Regions from separate parts of the Melaminivora jejuensis genome, predicted to be linked through region 3. Evidence: predicted binding sites of a transcription regulator. Region 3 holds the regulator's gene; each other region holds the start of a gene.

Region 1 (6,072 bases), 260 kb from region 3:
CAGCGCCAGGCGAGATGATGGTTCATGTTGTGGTCTCCTCAGTGGTTTGTTTTACAAGAAAAACGCCTCCAGCCCTTGCTGGACAAGCGTTGGCAGCTATCAAATCAATATTGATGCCCGGCCCGGGGCCATTCGCGATCCTTGAAGGCTGTGCGCTGTGCGCCGGCACTTGCACCACCCTGGACGCACCACCGCCCGCAGGTGCGCCAGCGGCTGATTCGCCGCAGCGCCTTGAGAAGGTGCAAGGGCTGGCCCTCAGAGCGTGTTTACGCTCTCAGAACTGGTGCGTCAGATTCAGCCCGACCATCCACTGGCGCCCCGGCGCGCCCTCGTAGTAGCGGCCATTGCCTTCGTTGACGATGACCGAGCCGACGTAGCGCCGGTCGGCCAGGTTGTCGATGCGGGCAAAGGTGTCGAGCTTCCAGGCGCCCAGGTGCAGGGTGTGGCCGGCGCTGGCGGCCAGCACAGCGTAGGACGGCGCCAGCACACTGTTGCTGTCGTTGGCGGCGATGCTGCCGACGTGGCGCCAGTCCAGCCCGAAGCGCCAGGCGCTGTCCGGGCGCCAGTCCAGCGCCAGCGCAGCCTGGCGCTGCGCCGTGCCGGCAATGCGCCGGCCCGCTGGCACGCACACGCCCTTGGCATCGCAAAAGCCCGCGCGCAGCTTGGCGTCCAGCACGGTCAGCGCGGCATCCAGGCGCAGCGTGCGCGTCAGCCACAGCCCGGCGCCCAGCTCCAGGCCCTGGCGCCGCGTGCGTCCAGCGTTCTGGTAGGAGGTGCGCCCGCCGGCGTTTTCCGCCGGCACGATCTCGTTGCTGGTGCGCGTGTGGAACAGCGCCGCCGACCAGTCGCCGCGCAGGCCGTCGCCCGCCAGGCGCTGGCGCAGGCCGATCTCGGCGCTGGTCGAGGTGGCCGGCTGCAGGCCGAAGTTCAGCCCCGGCAGGCCTGCCGGACGGTAGGAAATCTCGTTGAACGTGGGCGTCTCCAGGCCGCCGCCGATGGAGGCGTACCACTGCGTGCGGGCATCCCAGGCGTGCTGCAGCGACAGCACCGGCAGCAGGCGGCGGTAGCGCGCCTCGCCGCTGTCGTCGCCGTTGCCCGGAGCGATGTAGTGGTCGCGCGACTTGAAGCGCACCCGGCTCCAGCGCACGCCGGCGTCCAGTTGCCACTGCGGCGCGAAGGCCCAGCTGGCCTGCGCGTAGGGGTCGAGGTTGCTCAGGGTGTTGCGCTCGTCGCGGCGCAGCGCGCCCTTGATGCCCAGCAGCTCGCCGGCGTGGTTGTTGTAGCCCTGGCGGTCTTCCTGCACCACGTTGGCTGCCAGGCCCACGATCACGCCGACTTCGCCGGTCTGCGGCTGGGCGTTGTGCGCCCAGCGCAAGTCCAGGCCGCCGTAGTCGCGCCCCATGTCGATCACGCCGCCGGCGCTGGTGGGCGGCTTTTGCGCCGCCACCGGGATGGATTGGTACTGCGTGATGCGCCGGCTGCCGCCATAGACCATGGCGCGCACGGCAGTGCCGCCGCCGAGCTGGCGCTCGTAGGTCAGGCCGGTCTGCGTCTGGCGCATGGACTTGCGCATGTTGAACTGCAGCGGCCCGGCGGCGGTGCTGCGCGGGTCGAGTTGCCACTCCTGCGGGGTCAGGCCGCCGGCGTCCTGCGCGTCGATGTTGACGTGGTTGGCGACCACGGTGAGCTGGCTGTCGGCCCCGGGGCTGGTGTCCAGCCGGGCATTGAACAGGTTCTTGTCGGCGCCGCTGTGGACGCGCCAGCCGTCGGTCAGGAAGCGGCTGGCGCTGACCACGTAGCCCACGCCGCCAGCTTCGCCCTGGGCCTTGAGGCCCAGGCGCTTCTGGCCATTGCTGCCGACGGCAAAGCTGCCCTGCACGCTGGGCTGGCCTTGGCCGCGCTCGGTGTAGGCGTTGATGACACCACCCGAGGCGTTGCCGTACAGCGCCGAGTACGGCCCGCGCAGCACCTCGATGCGCTCCAGCGCGGACAGGTCGATGTGGTTGGTCTGGCCCTGGCCGTCCGGCATGGTGGCCGGCAGGCCATCGACGAAGACCTGGATGCCGCGCACGCCAAAGGTGGAGCGCGCGCCGTGCCCGCGGATGGACAGCTGCAAGTCCTGCGCGTAGTTCTGGCGGTTTTGCAGCAGCAGGCCGGGCGTGCCGGCCAGGGCCTCGGACAGGTTGACCTGCCACTGGCGATCCTGCAGGCGCTCGCCATCGAGCACCGTGACCGAAGCCGGCGTGTGCTCGGCAGACGACTGCAGCAAGGTGCTGCGGATGGTGATGTCGGGCAGCGTGCCGGTCGCCGCTGCTGCCGGTGCGGAGCTGGACTGCGCCAGCGCTGCCTGGGCCAGCAGCAGTGCGGCGGCCAATGCGCTGGCCTTGAGCGGCCAGCCAGCCACGGGGCAGGGCGGTTGGGTGTGCATGGGCATCCTTTGCAAGCGATGAGAGGCGGACAGGGCAGACGGAAAAAGCCGGGCCTCAGCCGCCTGTGCTGAGTGCCCGGCCCTGGCGATCCGGCCCCGAAGCAGGGCCGGATGCGCCCGCTCCAGCCTCAGAAGAAGCCCAGTGCCTGGGGGTTGTAGCTCACCAGCAGGTTCTTGGTCTGCTGGTAGTTGGACAGCGCCAGCTTGTGCGTCTCGCGGCCAATGCCCGACTTCTTGTAGCCGCCAAAAGCAGCGTGCGCCGGGTACAGGTGATAGCAGTTGGTCCAGACCCGGCCTGCCTGGATGGCGCGGCCCATGTGGTAGGCGATGTTGCCGTTGCGGCTCCACACACCGGCGCCCAGGCCGTACTCGGTGTCGTTGGCGATGCGCACGGCGTCCTGCACGTCCTTGAAGGTGGTCACCGAGGCCACAGGGCCGAAGATTTCCTCCTGGAACACGCGCATATGGTTCTGGCCGTACAGCAACGTCGGCTTGATGAAGAAGCCGTCGTTGATCTCGCCGCCGGCGCGCAGGCGCTCGCCGCCGGTCAGGCACTTGGCACCCTCGCCCCGGCCAATGTCGATGTAGCCCAGGATGCGGTCGAGCTGCTGCTGCGACACCTGCGCGCCGACCATGGTGCTCCTGTCCAGCGGGTGGCCCTGCTTCATGGCCTCGACGCGGGCCACGGCGCGCTCCATGAAGCGCTCGTAAATCGATTCCTGCACCAGGATGCGCGAGGGGCAGGTGCAGACCTCGCCCTGGTTGAGCGCAAACATGGCAAAGCCTTCCAGCGCCTTGTCCAGGTATTCATCGTCGGCGTCGAGCACGTCGGCAAAGAAAATGTTGGGGCTCTTGCCGCCCAGCTCCACCGTGGAGGGGATCAGGTTGTCGGCGGCGGCGTGCAGGATGCGCTGGCCCACAGGGGTGGAGCCGGTGAAGGCGATTTTTGCGATGCGTTTGCTCGTCGCCAGGGCTTCGCCGGCTTCCCTGCCGTAGCCGTTGACGATGTTGACCACGCCCGGGGGCAGCAGGTCGGCGATCAGCTCCATCAGCACCATGATCGACGCCGGCGTCTGCTCGGCGGGCTTCATGACCACCGAGCAGCCTGCCGCCAGGGCGGGCGCCAGCTTCCAGCAGGCCATCAGGATGGGAAAGTTCCACGGGATGATCTGGCCGACCACGCCCATGGGCTCGTTGAAATGGTAGGCCACGGTGTTGGCGTCGATCTCGGAGATCGTGCCCTCCTGGCCCCGGATGCAGCCGGCAAAGTAGCGGAAGTGGTCGATGCCCAGCGGCAGGTCGGCGGCCATGGTCTCGCGCAGCGGCTTGCCATTGTCGATGGTCTCGGCAATGGCCAGCAGCTCCAGGTTCTGCTCCATGCGGTCGGCGATCTTGAGCAGGATGCCCGAGCGCTCGGCCACCGAGGTCTTGCCCCATTTTTCCTGGGCGGCGTGGGCGGCGTCGAGCGCCCGGTTCACGTCGGTGGCGTCGGATTGCGCCACCTTGCAAAACGGCTTGCCGGTGATGGGCGAGACGTTGTCGAAATAGCGTCCGGCGGCGGGAGCGACCCACTTGCCGCCGATGAAGTTGTCGTATTGCTGGCGATAGGGATAGGCGATTTCGAGGTTGAAACGCTTGAGTTCGAACATGTCCATGGTGGTCTCCTGGGTGTGGATCGGCGGGTGAGGGCCGGTGCATGAAAAAACCGGCTTGCCCTGTCCATACAAAGTTCGTGCCAGCCTGGGCCTGGGCCTGCCTGGCACTGGGCAGGCCGGGTGCGGACTGGGCGGCCAGGGGTTGCGCCGCCGCTGGCGCAACCGGCGCTGCTCCAAATTGCGCCACTGTGGCCGGCTTTGGAGCAGCGCCCGTGTGTCAGAGCGTGTTTACGATCCCCGCGCGGCGCCGCGCAACTGTCCCGGCGAGTGCCCCGTCCAGCCGCGAAACGCCCGGATGAAGCTTTTTTCGCTGGCAAAGCCCACGGCCTGCGCCACCTGCTTGATGGGGCGTTCGCTGCGCTGCAGCAGCTCGATGGCGCGTGCGCAGCGCACCTCGTCCTTGAGCTGCTGCAGCGTTGCGCCCTCGGCAGCGAGCTGGCGGTGCAGCGTGCGCGGCGACAGGTGCAGCGCCTCGGCCACGCTGGGGCCGCTGTGCGCCGCCTCGGGCGCCAGCGCCAGCCACTGGCGCACGCGCTGCACCAGCAGCCGGTCGCGCCGGTACTGGCGCACCGTGAGCGGCAAGGCGCGCTGCAGCATCTGGTTCATGGCCGCCTCGTCGCGCACCAGGGGCCATTGCAGGCACTGCGCGTCGAGCTGCACGGCGGCGGCATCGGCGCCAAAGCCGATGGCCCCGTCGAACAGCACGCCGTAGGCCGGCGCGTGCACCGGCGCGGCAAACGGGAACTGCGCGCCCAGCACCGGCAATCGCGAGTCCACCAGCCAGCTCGCCAGGCCCAGCACGTTGCGCAGCACCGACACCAGGCAGAACTCGCGCAGCGGCCCCAGGTCGCAGCGCTCCTCGATGGCCAGCTGCGCCTGGCCGCCGGGCTGCTGCGTCAGGCGCAGCTCGATGGCCTGCGTCAGCAGCGCGTGATGGCGGCACCAGCGCGCCAGCGCCAGGCCCAGCGTGGGCGCCGACAGCGAGGCGCGCGCCAACATGCCGTAGCTGCCCCAGGGCAGGCGGCGCTCGAACCAGCCCAGGGCCTCGTCGTCGAGCTCGCGCATGGCGCCCTCGCACAGCACTTCCATCTGCCAGGCGGTGATGCGGGCGTCGGTGCGGGCCAGTTGCGCTGGCGCAATATGTGCCCGCGCCAGCACCTCGGCGGCATCCATGCCGCGCCGTGCATAAGCCAGCACCACCGCCTGCACAAAAGCCATGGGCGTTGCTGCCACAGTGCCCTGGCGCAGTGCCAGAGGGCTGCGGCTGGATTGCGGGGGCAGGGCAGGGGTGAACATGATGTGGCCATTATTGCAACCTCGCTGGCCCCATCTGGGCGGGGCGGCGGCGTATGCTGCACCCCGGGGCAGGCCGCGCACCGGCCTGTCATATTTTCTGGAGACAGCCGACATGACGGACACGACGGAGCTCAACGCCCCAGCCACCCCCGCATCCCCGGCCCCGAGCCACGCCCGGGGCCGCCTGGACACGCCGCTGATCGAGCAGACCATTGGCGACTTCTTTGCCGACATGGCGCGGCAGCAGGGCAGCCGCGACGCCCTGGTCAGCCGCCACCAGGGCCTGCGCTACAGCTACGCCGAGCTGCAGCGCGAGGCGCGCCGCCTGGCCAGTGCGCTGCTCGGCCTGGGCCTGCAACAGGGCGACCGCGTCAGCATCTGGTCGCACAACAACGCCGAGTGGGTCTTGATGCAATTGGCCACGGCGCAAGTCGGCCTGATCCTGGTCAACATCAACCCGGCGTATCGCGTGGCCGAGGTCGAATACGCGCTGAACAAAGTCGGCTGCAAGGCGCTGGTGAGCATGGCGCAGTTCAAGACCAGCGACTATCTGGCCATGCTGCGCGAGCTGGCGCCCGAGCTGGGCCGCTGCGCCCCCGGCCTGCTGGCCGCCCGGCGCCTGCCCGAGCTGCGCGCCGTGGTCTGGATCGACGTGGCCGGCCAAGGCGACGAGCAGCCCGGGATGCTGCGCTT
Region 2 (6,072 bases), 250 kb from region 3:
CGGAAGAGCCCAGGACACGGAGTTGCATGGCTGAAGATGGGGAAAGAGGGGTCGGGGTTGCGGCTGGCAACACCCGGGCATGGGCACCGGGCGTTGCACTGGGGCCGCTTTCTCGGCCAGCCGCCAGTGGTCAGCGGTTGGCGATGTACATGGTGATTTCAAAGCCGAAGCGCAGGTCGGTGAAGGCGGGGGTGTTCCATTGCATGGCAGTCTCCTGAAAAAATTGATGTGGCACGGATCATGTGTGTGCCCTGGATGAAGACAGCTGACACCGGCTCCAGCGCAGGCACGAACCATGACATGCAAGAACGATGCCACCACACCCTCCTGGCCAGCGCCGCGCCATCTGCCGCGCAGCCATCTGCACCGCGTCGCCTGGCGCGACGTGGGCGCGCCTGCCGGCGAGCCCTGGCTGCTGCTGCATGGCGGGCCGGGCAGCGGCTGCCAGCCGGGGATGCTGGCGCCGTTCGACCTGCGCCGCCAGCGGGTGATTGCCGTCGATCAGCGCGGCGCCGGCGCCTCGCGCCCGCATGGGCGCGTGCCGGGTAACCACCTGCAGGCGCTGGTGGCTGATCTGGAAGCGCTGCGCCGGCAGCTCGGCCTGCAGCGCTGGGCGTTGCTGGCTGGCTCCTGGGGCACGGTGGTGGCGCTGGCCTATGCGCGCCAGTACCCGCAGCGCGTGCAGCGCCTAGTGCTGCGCGGTGCCTTCGGGCTGACGCGCCGGGAGGTCGGCGGCTTGCTGGAGGTGCGCGCCACACGCTGGCGCCTGCCTGGCGGCGCGGCACTCTGGCCGGCCCGCGCGGCTATGCCGCTACCCGCGCTGCTGGCGCGGCTGGAGCAATTGCTCCGAAGCGCAACACCGGCTGCTCCACGGCTGCACGCCCAGCGCGGCTGGGCGCTGCGCGAGCTGCGCGATGCCCTGCACGGCCTGCGGCGCAGCCTGCGCCACGCCAGGGGTGCGGAGCTGGCCGCGCGCCGGCCAGCATGGAAGGCGCTGGCGCGCCAGCGCCGCCGAGCGCTGGCCGGGCTGCGCCTGGCGCGGGCCACGCCGGCAGATCGCCGGCTGTGGGTGAAGTACCGGCTGCAGGCGCATTACCTGCGCCGCCGTGGCTTCATGCGCCCGGGCGGGCTGGATGCCGCCGTGCTGGCGCTGGCGCAGTCTGGTACGCCGGTGCAGTGGCTGCATGGCCGCTTCGATGCGATCTGCCCACCCCAGGCCAGCCGCCGCTGGGCGGCCATGGGGGCGGGCCGGGGGCGCCGGCGGCGTGTACGTTGCCGGCCAGCGGCCATCTGGGCCATGAGGCGCAGATGCTGCAGGCGCTGCGTGCCAGCGTGCGCAGCGCCATCCAGGCATTGGATGAAAAATGATGAAAAGTGGCTGAAACCCTTGCCGGGCAAGCGTTAGCAGCTATCAATAAGAAAGCATTAATCAGCGCAATGGGTTGCTTTCAATGAAGCTGCGCAGCGCCCAGGCCACGTCCGGGCCGATCACACCTTCCCACGGCGGCATGTGGACGATGCCGAATTTTTGCTTGCCATAGCGCACCGAATGGATGAAGAAGGCATCGGCATCGCCCATGCAGCGCTGGCGCAGCGCCGCATCCTGGATGCGCCGGCAGCCCAGGCCCAGGCGGCGCAGGTCGGGCGCCGGCGAGCGCGAGCCGTTGGCATCCTCGCCGTGGCAGCGCGCGCAGCTTTGGTTGAAGGCGCTGCGTCCCAGGGCGATGGCCGCCTCGTTGCCGCGCAGCGGGTTGGGCTCGGCCCAGGTGCGGGCCTGCTCGGGCAGCGCCGAGGCATCCACCTGCGGGGCCACGCGCTCGATGGCGTGGGCGGCAGCGCCGACCAGCACCCCGACTGCCAGCAGTGCCAGGGCAGCCAGGCCCGAGCGCGCCCGGGCCTGGATGGAAATGCGTGTGTACTGCTGCATGGCCTTACCTCCAGTCCGGATGGCAGCCCCGGCATTCGTCCATGGCCGACTCGGTGAATATGGTGTAGCGCGTGAAGTTGCCCTCGAAGAAGGCGTCCTTCAGGTTGGTGGCGACGAACTTGCTTTCCTGCAGGTTGCTGCCGATGAAGCGCGTGCCGACGAACCAGGCATGGTTCAGCCGCGCCATCTCCAGGTTGGCGCCGCGAAATTCGGCGCCGGAAAAATCCGAGCGCATCAGCCGCGTGGCCTCCAGGTCGGTGCCGATGAAGCGGGCGTTCCTGAAATCGGTGTTGGCCGCCGAGGCCTTGGTCAGGCGCGCGCCGGTCAGGTCGGCGCCGTCCAGGTTGGCTGCCGACAGGTTGGCGCCGCGCAGGTCGGCGCGCGTCAGATTGGCCCCGCGCAGATCGGCGCCGGCCAGGTTCTTGCCGACCAAGCTGGCGTGGCGCAGGTCGGCGCCGGGGCAGCGGGTGTAGGGCCAGATCGGGCAGCCGTTGACCACCAGGGGCTGTCCGGCGGCTGCGGTTTCGGCGGGCGGTGCGGCGTCTGTGGGCTGGGCATGGACGCTGCCAGCCCATGCCAGACAGGCGGCGCTGGCCAGGGCCAGGCGGGTGAGGGGATTCATGGGTGGCTCCAGGGTGGGGCTGGCAGGGGTGCCCTCTCCCGCGCAGGCGGGAGAGGGCGGGTCGAAGTCCGGGGTCGGGGCTTACTTGCCCGCGACTTTCTGCGCCTTGGGCAGTTTGAAGACCCACATCGAGCCGCCTTGCGAGACCTGCTTGGTCAGCTCGGCCATGTCGCCGCCCCACAGCGGCACGGCGCCGCCGTAGCCGGACTGGATGGCCAGGTACTGCTCGCCGTCCATCTCCCAGGTCACGGGCACCGAGACCACGCCCGAGCCGGTCTGGAATTTCCACAGTTCCTTGCCGCTCTTGTTGTCGAAGGCCTTGACGAAACCGTCGGAGGTGCCGGTGATGAGCAGGCCGCCGGCGGTGGTCAGCGTGCCGGCCCACAGCGGGAACTCCTCCTTGTGCTCCCAGACGATCTTGCCGGTCTGCGGGTTGATGGCGCGCAGGGTGCCGACGTGGTCGTCATAGAGTTTCTTGATGCGGAAGCCCTGGCCCAGGTAGGCCGCGCCGGGCTTGTAGGTGATCTGCTCGGACCAGTAGTCCATGGCCCAGTGGTTGGCCGGGATGTAGAACAGGCCCGAGTCGGGGCTGTAGCTCATGGGCATCCAGTTGGTGCCGCCCAGGAACGGGGGCGAGACGAAGATGCTCTCGCCCTTTTCCTCGCCGGGCTTGGGCTCGGGCGGGCGGTTGTTGTTCTCGATGGGCAGGCCGGTCTTGAGGTCGAAGCCCTTGGCCCAAGTGATGCCATCAACGAACGGATAGGCGCCGATGATGGCGTTTTGCTTCCAGGGATGGCCACCGTCCGCCTTGGCAAGCTTTTCGCGGTCGGTCAGGAAGAAGAAGCCATTGCGGTCGGCGTGCGCCGAGGCCTTGATGGTCTTGCCGCTCTTGGGATCTTTGTAGTCGAACAGCAGCACCGAGTTGTTGCCGGAGAAATCCCAGGCGTCGTTGGGCGTGTGCGAGAAAAAGCCCTTGAGGTCGCCCGTGGTCGGATCGACGTAGGCCTGGCCCGAGGTGTACAGGCTGGGCCAGTTGCGCGGATCGTCGCCCTTGGCGGTGCGCTTCCAGGTGTTCCAGGGCGCCGGGTTGCCGGTGCCCACGACGATGGTGTTGGTCTCGATGTCGAAGGAGGGCGTCTGCCACGGCGCGCCGCCGCCCTGGCTCCAGGCCTCGACCTTGCCGGTGGGGCTGTTCGGGTCGTCGGGCCAGCTCGGGGCCTTCGGGTCGCCCGTGGGCGTGCTGGGTTGGCCGTTGAGGCGGCCCACGTGGCCCTCCACCATGGGGCGCGCCCACACTTCCTTGCCGGTCTCCGGGTCGCGCGCGTACAGCCAGCCGACCACGCCGAACTCGTCGCCCGAGGAGCCATGCACCAGCAGCACCTTGCCGGTCTTTTGATCCTTGATGATGAAGGGCGCGCCGGTCATGGTGTAGCCGACCTTGTGGTCGCCGAACTTCTCGTTCCAGACCACCTTGCCGGTGTTGCGATCCAGCGCCACGATGCGCGCGTCCAGTGTGCCGAAATAGACCTTGTCGCCGTAGATGGCGGGGCCGCGGTTGACCACGTCGCAGCACGGGCGGATGTCCTCGGGCAGGCGGTGCTCATACGTCCACAGGCGCTTGCCGCTGCGCGCGTCCAGCGCCACGAAGCGCGAGTACGAGGCGGTCACGTACATCACGCCGTCGTGGATCAGCGCCTGGGCCTCCTGGCCGCGCTGCTTCTCGCCACCGAAGGAGTAGCTCCACACGGGCACCAGGCCGGCGACGTTGGCGGTATTGAGCGCCTTGGCCGGGCTGTAGCGCTGCGCCGTCAGGCCCAGTCCGTAGCTGAGCACGTCGCCGGTGGTCTTGTGGTCGTTGGCGATGTCCTCCCAGCTCACCGGCTTGACGTTGGCGGCCTGTGCCGGCAGTGCGAAAGCGGCGGACAGGGCGACGAACAATGCGCTCAGGCCCAGGCGCATGGGGCGTGTGGAATCAGGGGTCATGATGAGGTGCTCCTTGTGTTGTATCGGACGGGGTGCCCGGCCTGTCCTGAGCAAGAGGCGTGCCACCGGTGCCGCTGGCGTCCTGGCGCTGTTGCTGCTGGCCTGGCGGGGGATTGGCGTGGCCGCAGCGGCGCTGGCCCGCCGGGCCGTGGGCCAGGCGTTCAAATGTGGAGCGCCCGGGCGGGCGCGGATTGCTCAGTTCCGGAGCAGCCGCCGCGCCCCGGCCCTGCGGCCTTCAGCGCATCCGCCGCAATGCGCCGTCGCGCAGCACGAGCTGATGGTGCGCGGTGGCCGCCACGTGCAGCACGGCCAGCGCCAGCAGCGCCCAGGCCGACCAGTGATGCACGCCGGCCATCAGCGCTTTGGCAGCATCCCAGCGCCCGCTCCACTGCGGCAAGAGCAGGCCGTAGAAGCGGATCGGGTAGCCCGAGAAGACCGAGCCCAGAAAGCCCGCCAGTGGCACCAGCAGCATCAGTGCGTACAGCAGCCGGTGCGCGCCGCTGGCCAAGCGCTGGCGCGCTGCGCCCTGAGCCAGGGGCGGCACGCGCGGGCGCAGCAGCGCCCAGGCCAGGCGCAGCAGCACCAGCAGGCCCAGCACCATGCCCAGCGACTTGTGCTGGTTGAACCACCAGGCGCGCACGCCGCTGCCGTCCTTGGGCAGGCCGGTCATCCAGATGCCCAGGGCGAGCTGGGCCAGCAGCAGCGCGGCCATCAGCCAGTGCAGCACAACGGAGAGACGGTCGTAGCGGGTGTCTTGCATGGCAAATCCTTTCCGGGTGGGGTGGCCCGGGCGGATCGGCCGGGTCAGTCGAGCAGGTCGGGCGGCAGCAGGTTTTTCTTGCGATAGATGGTGTTGCGCGACACCCCCAGCGCCTTGGCTGCCGCCGAGACGTTGCCCCGGTGCTGGCGCAACATCTGTGCCATGGCCTGCAGCGTCACGTCCTGCAGGCTCTGGCCGTCCTCGGCAGGGTCATCGGGCCAGGCGCTGGTGGGCGGGGTGCCCACGGCTGGCACCAGGGCAGCGTCGGTCGTCCCCAGCGCCAGGCGCACGGTGGGCGACGGCGCCTGGGGCGGGCGCAGCTCGTCGAAGAAGTCGTCGGGCAGGTGCTCCATGCGGATGGTGCAGTCCTCATCGACCATGGCGCAGGCAGTGCGCAGCAGGTTGTGCAACTGGCGCACGTTGCCCGGCCAGTGGTAGTGCGACAGCAGTTCCATGACGCCGGGGTCGATGCGCACCCTGGTGCAGTTCTCGCACAGGGTTTTCAGCACCTTGCGTGCCACGGCCTCGAAGTCGCTGCGCTCGCGCAGCGCCGGCAGGCGCACTACCAGGCCGTTGAGGCGGTAGTACAGGTCTTCGCGGAATTCGCCCCGGGCGATCAGCTCCTTGAGGTTCTTGTGCGTGGCGCTGATGACCTTGACATCGACCTCGATCTCCTTGCCTGCGCCCAGCGGGCTGATGCGCCGCTCCTGCAGCACGCGCAGCAGCCGCGCCTGCAGGTGGCGCGGCATGTCGCCGATCTCGTCGAGAAACAGCGTGCCG
Region 3 (6,072 bases):
CGATTACGAGCGGTTGCTGCCCGAGTTGAATCAGCGGATGCAGAAAAAAGGCTGGCTGGCACGGCTTTTCTCGCGCTGAGCCGGCTCGCAAAGGGCGCGCCGACGTGCATCGCTACAATCCTTGCAAGAAACGTGCCCCATGCAGATCCGCTCCCTTCACCCCTTCGCCCTGTCCTTGCTTGCCGCCGCGCTGCTGGCTGCGGCACCGCTGGCCAACGCCGAGAAGGCCGACCGCAGCAAGCCCATGAACATCGAGGCCGATGCGCTGCGCCACGACGAGCTGCAGCAAGTCACCGTGTTCACCGGCCACGTGGTCATGACCAAGGGCTCCATCGTGCTGCGCGGCGCGCGCCTGGAAGTGCGCCAGGATGCCAATGGCTACCAAAGCGGCGTCATCACGGCAGATGGCAACCAGCGCGCCTTCTTCCGGCAAAAGCGCGACACCGCCCCGGGGGCGCCCGATGAATACGTCGAGGGCGAGGCCGAGCGCATCGAGTACGACGGGCGTGCCGACGTGGTGCGCCTGATCCGCCGGGGCGAGCTGCGCCGCTACCGCGCCGCCGCCCTCAGCGACGAGCTGACCGGCGCGCGCATCGTCTACAACAACGCCACCGACGTGTTCACCGTCGAGGGCGGAGCGCCGACCGGCAAGGGCAGCAGCGGCGGCACACCGGGCGGGCGCGTGCGCGCCGTGCTGGCGCCGCGCGAGACGGCGCCGGCCAGCCCCGCCCCGGCACCCGCCGCCACACCCGCCCTGCGCCCCAGCCCCGAGCTGGGCGCCGGCAAGCCGTGAGCATGGCGCAGCCGGCGGCAGCGCCCCCGGTCGGCAGTGGCGCCGACGCGGCCAGTTGCCTGCAGGCCCACCACCTGCGCAAGAGCTACGGCGGCCGGCAGGTGGTCAAGGATGTGTCGCTGTCCGTGCAAAAGGGCGAGGTGGTCGGCCTGCTCGGCCCCAATGGCGCCGGCAAGACCACGTCGTTCTACATGATCGTCGGCCTGGTGCGCTGCGATGGCGGCCAGATCGGCATCGACGGCCACGACGTGACCGACATGCCCATCCACCGGCGCTCGCGCCTGGGCCTGTCGTATCTGCCGCAGGAAGCGTCCATCTTCCGCAAGCTCAGCGTGCAGGACAACGTGCGCGCCGTGCTGGAGCTGCAAAAGGACGAGCAGGGCCGGCCCCTGCCACGCGCCGAGATCGAGCAGCGCCTGACCAGCCTGCTGCAGGAGCTGCGCGTGGAGCACCTGCGCGAGTCGCCCGCGCCGGCCCTGTCGGGCGGCGAGCGCCGGCGCGTGGAGATTGCCCGGGCGCTGGCCACCCAGCCGCGCTTCATCCTGCTGGACGAGCCCTTTGCCGGTATCGACCCGATCGCTGTGATCGAGATCCAGCGCATCATCGGTTTTCTGAAGGCGCGCGGCATCGGCGTGCTCATCACCGATCACAACGTGCGCGAGACGCTGGGCATCTGCGACCACGCCTTCATCATCAGCGAGGGCAGCGTGCTGGCACGCGGCACACCCTCCGAGATCGTGGACAACGCCGAAGTGCGCCGGGTATACCTGGGCGAGCACTTTCGCATGTGAGCATGACCTTGCGCCACGCCATGACTGCTGTGCGCCTTGCCCTGCTGCCGATCGTGCCGCTCGCGCCCTGCGGCGGCCTTGCGCGATGAGCCGCCCGGCGCTGTCGCTGCGCGTCTCCCAGCAACTGGCGCTCACGCCGCAGCTGCAGCAGTCCATCCGGCTGCTGCAGCTGTCCACCCTGGAGCTGGCGCAGGAGGTCGAGCAGATGCTGGCCGACAACCCCTTCCTGGAGCACGACGACGAGGCCGAGGCGACTGCCCCGCCCGGGCCAGTTGCCGAGCCCCTGGCTGCGTCCCAGCACGGCAGCGCCGAGGATGGCGCCGACGCCGCCGATGCGCCAAGCACGCCCGAGACCGCCGAGCTGCCCGATGCCCCCGAGCGCCTGGAGTGGGAGGGCGAGGGCGCCGGCGAGAGTGACTGGGGCTTGGACGGCCCGGGCCGCAGCGGCGCCAGCGATGCCGAAGGCGAGTTCGACGCCCTGGAGTTGGCCAGCAGCCACGAATCCCTGGCCGAGCACCTGAGCCGCCAGGCGCTGGCGCTGCACCTGTCGCCCGAGGACGCGGCGGCGCTGGCGCTGCTGATCGGCTCGCTCGATGACGACGGCTATCTGCCGGACTCGCTGCCCGAGCTGGCCGACAGCCTGCTGGCGGGCGACCCCGACCCCGAGCGGCGCGAGGACGTGCTGCACCGCCTGACCGTTGCCCTGGGCTTGCTGCAGAGCCTGGAGCCCGCCGGCGTGGGCGCACGCGACCTGGCCGAGTGCCTGACGCTGCAACTGCGCGAGCGCGAGCGCGAGGGCAGCGCCGAGCCGGCACTGGTGCGCGTGGCCCTGGCCGTGTGCCGCCAGCCGCTGGAGTGGCTGGCGCGGCGCGACGTGCGCCGCCTGGCGCATACCTGCGCGGCCAGCGACGAGCAGACGCGCACCGCCATCGCCCTGATCGCCACCCTGGAGCCGCACCCGGGCCGGCGCTTTGCCGACGTGCGCCGCCTGGTGGTCGTGCCCGACGTGATCGTGCGGCGCAGCGGCAGTGGCACGCAGCAGCGCTTTGCCGTGCAGCTCAACCCCGAGGTCATGCCGCGCCTGCGCGTACACGAGCTGTATGCCGGCGCGCTGCGTGGCCACCGGGGCAGCGAGGGCCATGCCCAGCTGCAGGCGCGGCTGCAGGAGGCGCGCTGGTTCATCAAGAACGTGCAGCAGCGCTTTGACACCATCCTGCGCGTGTCCGACGCCATCGTGCAGCGGCAGAAGAATTTCTTCGTGCATGGCGAGCTGGCCATGCGCCCGCTGGTGCTGCGCGACATCGCCGAAGAGCTGGGCCTGCACGAGTCCACCATCTCGCGCGTGACCACCGCCAAGTACATGGCCACGCCGCAGGGCACCTACGAGCTGAAGTATTTCTTCGGCTCCGGCCTGGGCACGGAGACCGGCGGCAACGCATCGAGCACGGCGGTGCGGGCGCTGATCCGCCAGTTCGTTGCCGCCGAAGACCCGGCCAAGCCCCTGTCGGACAGCAAGATCGCCGATTTGCTCAAGGAGCAGGGCATCGAGTGCGCCCGCCGCACGGTGGCCAAATACCGCGAGGCGCTGAAGATCCCGACAGCCAGCCTGCGCAAGACTCTTTGAACTTTTTTTTCCATGGCCCGCATCGTCTTTGACATCCCCGCGCACTTCGGCTTTGCCACCGAGGTGCAGGTCTATATCAGCCACGTCAACCAGGGCGGGCATCTGGACAACGCCCAGCTGCTCAGCCTGGTGTCGGAGGCGCGCGTGCGCTTTTTCCACGCCCTGGGCTGGCGCGAAGGCCACGTCGGCGGCGCCGCCATCGTGGTCGGCGACATGCTGGCGCAGTACAAGTCCGAGGCCTTCCACGGCGAGACGCTGCGGGTGCAGATGACGCCCGCAGAGTTCAACCGCTACGGCTTCGACCTGGTGTTTTGCATGACCGAAACCGTCAGCGGACGCGAGGTCGCCCGGGGCAAGACCGGCATCGTCTTCATCGACCGCGAGTCGCGCCGGGTCACGCCAATTGCGGCAGACGTGCTGGCGCGGCTGCAGCAATGCTCCCAGCCACAGGTGCCGACCGACCCGCCTCCTGCGGCAGCCTGAACTGGCCGACCACCTGCGTCAGCTCCTGCGCCTGCTGGCGCAGGGACTGGGCGGCGGCGCTGGCCTGCTCGACCAGGGCGGCGTTTTGCTGAGTCGCCTGATCCATCTGCGTGACGGCGCTGCCGACCTCGGCAATGCCCCGGCTTTGCTCCTGGCTGGCGCTGCTGATTTCGGTGACGATGGTGCTGACGCGGGCGATGCTTTGCTCGACCTCCTGCATGGTCTGGCCGGCGTTGTGCACCAGGCGGCTGCCGGCGTCCACCTGCTGCACTGAGGCATCGATCAGGCCCTTGATCTCCCGGGCAGCGGTGGCGGCGCGCTGCGCCAGCGTGCGCACCTCGCCGGCCACCACGGCAAAGCCCCGGCCCTGCTCGCCGGCGCGCGCGGCCTCCACGGCCGCGTTGAGCGCCAGGATGTTGGTCTGGAAGGCAATGCCGTCGATGACCTGGATGATGTCCACGATGCGCCGCGAGGCGCTCTCGATGCCCTCCATGGTCTGCACCACCTGGCGCACCACGCCTGCGCCCTCGCCGGCGACCTGCGAGGCGCTGCCGGCCAGCTCGTGCGCCTGGCGCGCATGGGCGGCGTTCTGTTGCACCGTGGCCGTGAGCTGCTCCATGGCAGCGGCAGTCTCCTGCAGCGAGCCGGCCTGGGCCTCGGTGCGGCCCGACAAGTCCTGGTTGCCGCTGGCGATCTCGCTGGCCGCCACCTGCACCGAGTCCGCCGCCAGGCGGATGCGCAGCAGCACCTGGGCGATCTTGTCGGCAAAGGCATTGAAGGCCTGGCCGATCTGCGCCAGCTCGGGCGGGCCGTCGGTTGCCATGCGCCGCGTCAGGTCGCCCTCGCCCGAGGCGATGTCGCGCAGCGCATCGCGCACGGCCAGCAGGGGGCGCAGCTGCTGGCTGACCATGGCGACCATCAGCAGCGCCGACAGCAGCACCACCACCACCGTGGTGCCGGCGGCGATCTGCCCCAGCCGGGCAAGGGCCGACAGGGCCTGGGCCTGATCCGCCGCCACGGCCAGCACCCAGGGCGTGCCCTGCACCTGGGCGGCGTAGAGCAGCTGCGTGCGCCCGTCCAGCTCCAGCAGGGCGTGGCCGCCGCCCGCAGCCAGGCGCTGCAGGCCCTCCAGGCTCAGCGATGCCTCCATGTCCTTGAGCGGCTTGCTGGTCAGCGCAGCCTCGGGGTGCGCCAGGATGCTGCCGTTGCCGCCATCGACCAGGAAGGCAAAACTCTTGTCCGTGGCGCGGATGGCGCCGACCTTGCGCACCACCGAGCCGAGCTGGATGTCCGAGCCGACCACGGCCACGGCCTGGCCGTTTTCCAGCACCGGCTCGACCAGGCTCACGGTGAGCTGCCCGCTGGCCGAATCCGGATAGACCGGCGTCAGCACCGGGCCGCCAGCGGCCACAGCCTGCCGGTACCAGCCGCGCGCCGTGCCGTCGTAGCCCTCGGGGCGGGGCTTGGTGAAGGCATGGCTCTTGTCGGCGCGCACGAAATAGGCCAGATCCAGCCCGGACGCCTCGGCGGCGCGCAGCAGCGGCTGTGGATCCTCCAGCGCCAGCGCCAGCTTCAGCGAGCCGGTGATGCGCTGGCGATCCTGCACCCATTGGCTCAGCTCGGCGGCGTGCTGGCGCGTCAGGCCGCCGATGCGCTCGTCCAGGTTGTCCAGCAAATTGGCGCGCACCACGATGAAGGCGACAGCCGACAGAATGCACAGGGACAGCACGGCAATCGCGGTGCTGGCGCCGATCAGCCGGGCGCGCAGGCTCAAATGTTGAAACATGGTTTTTCTCCTCCTCGGATACCCATTGTCAGACATGGCTGACAGAGGATGAAGAAAATGCTGCGTTGCAGCATGTCCCCTGATGCTGCCCGGCATCCTTGCCCTACGGAATCTGTCTCATGAACTCACTGCAGTTGTTTCTCCCCTGCGCCGCCGGCGTGGAAGGCCTGCTGGCCGACGAAGTCCACGCCCTCACGGGCCTGGCCGGCCATGACCTGCTGACTGGGCGCGGCGGCGTGCTGGCGCGCGCTTCCTGGCGCCAGGCGCTGGAGCTGAACCTGCACAGCCGGCTGGCCCAGCGCGTGCTGGTGCAACTGGCCAGCCGGCCCTATCGCAGCGAGGACGACCTGTACGCGCTGGCGGCAGACGTGGCCTGGGAGATCTGGTTCACGCCGCGCCAGAGCTTCAAGATCGAAGTCACGGCGCAGCACAGCCCGCTCAAGAGCCTCAATTTCGCCGCGCTGCGCGTCAAGGATGCCGTGGCCGACCGCTTTCGCGCCAAGGCCGGCGTGCGCCCCGATGTGCAGACGCGCTGGCCCGACGTGCGCCTCCACCTGCACCTGACGGCAGGCGAGGCGCAGCTGTATATCGACAC

The links. Region 3 encodes sigma-54, which starts transcription at its own class of promoters, with help from an activator protein. Its sites were predicted from a motif close to TGGCANGNAANCTGCTTT; they were not measured.
Region 1: the regulator sigma-54 is predicted to act here: its motif matches at 4,149-4,166, upstream of exaC (acetaldehyde dehydrogenase ExaC).
Region 2: the regulator sigma-54 is predicted to act here: its motif matches at 4,580-4,597, upstream of IDM45_RS11260 (methanol/ethanol family PQQ-dependent dehydrogenase).

What each region holds. Positions count from the first base shown of each region.
Region 1 covers NZ_JACWIJ010000002.1:2,373,781-2,379,852, reverse strand. Annotated here, with positions in the region: gene IDM45_RS11240 (catalase family peroxidase) at 1-26, opposite strand, end outside; gene IDM45_RS11235 (TonB-dependent receptor) at 275-2,428, opposite strand; gene exaC (acetaldehyde dehydrogenase ExaC) at 2,557-4,083, opposite strand; gene IDM45_RS11225 (AraC family transcriptional regulator) at 4,312-5,379, opposite strand; gene IDM45_RS11220 (AMP-binding protein) at 5,492-6,072, shown strand, end outside.
Region 2 covers NZ_JACWIJ010000002.1:2,382,993-2,389,064, reverse strand. Annotated here, with positions in the region: partial or broken gene pqqB (pyrroloquinoline quinone biosynthesis protein PqqB) at 1-28, opposite strand, end outside; gene pqqA (pyrroloquinoline quinone precursor peptide PqqA) at 131-205, opposite strand; gene IDM45_RS11275 (alpha/beta fold hydrolase) at 296-1,405, shown strand; gene IDM45_RS11270 (c-type cytochrome) at 1,430-1,927, opposite strand; gene IDM45_RS11265 (pentapeptide repeat-containing protein) at 1,932-2,549, opposite strand; gene IDM45_RS11260 (methanol/ethanol family PQQ-dependent dehydrogenase) at 2,631-4,532, opposite strand; gene IDM45_RS11255 (cytochrome b) at 4,768-5,292, opposite strand; gene IDM45_RS11250 (sigma-54-dependent Fis family transcriptional regulator) at 5,337-6,072, opposite strand, start outside.
Region 3 covers NZ_JACWIJ010000002.1:2,637,340-2,643,411, reverse strand. Annotated here, with positions in the region: gene IDM45_RS12445 (bacteriohemerythrin) at 1-79, shown strand, start outside; gene lptA (lipopolysaccharide transport periplasmic protein LptA) at 140-793, shown strand; gene lptB (LPS export ABC transporter ATP-binding protein) at 796-1,584, shown strand; gene IDM45_RS12430 (RNA polymerase factor sigma-54) at 1,670-3,208, shown strand; gene IDM45_RS12425 (acyl-CoA thioesterase) at 3,221-3,691, shown strand; gene IDM45_RS12420 (methyl-accepting chemotaxis protein) at 3,603-5,477, opposite strand; gene IDM45_RS12415 (THUMP domain-containing class I SAM-dependent RNA methyltransferase) at 5,597-6,072, shown strand, end outside.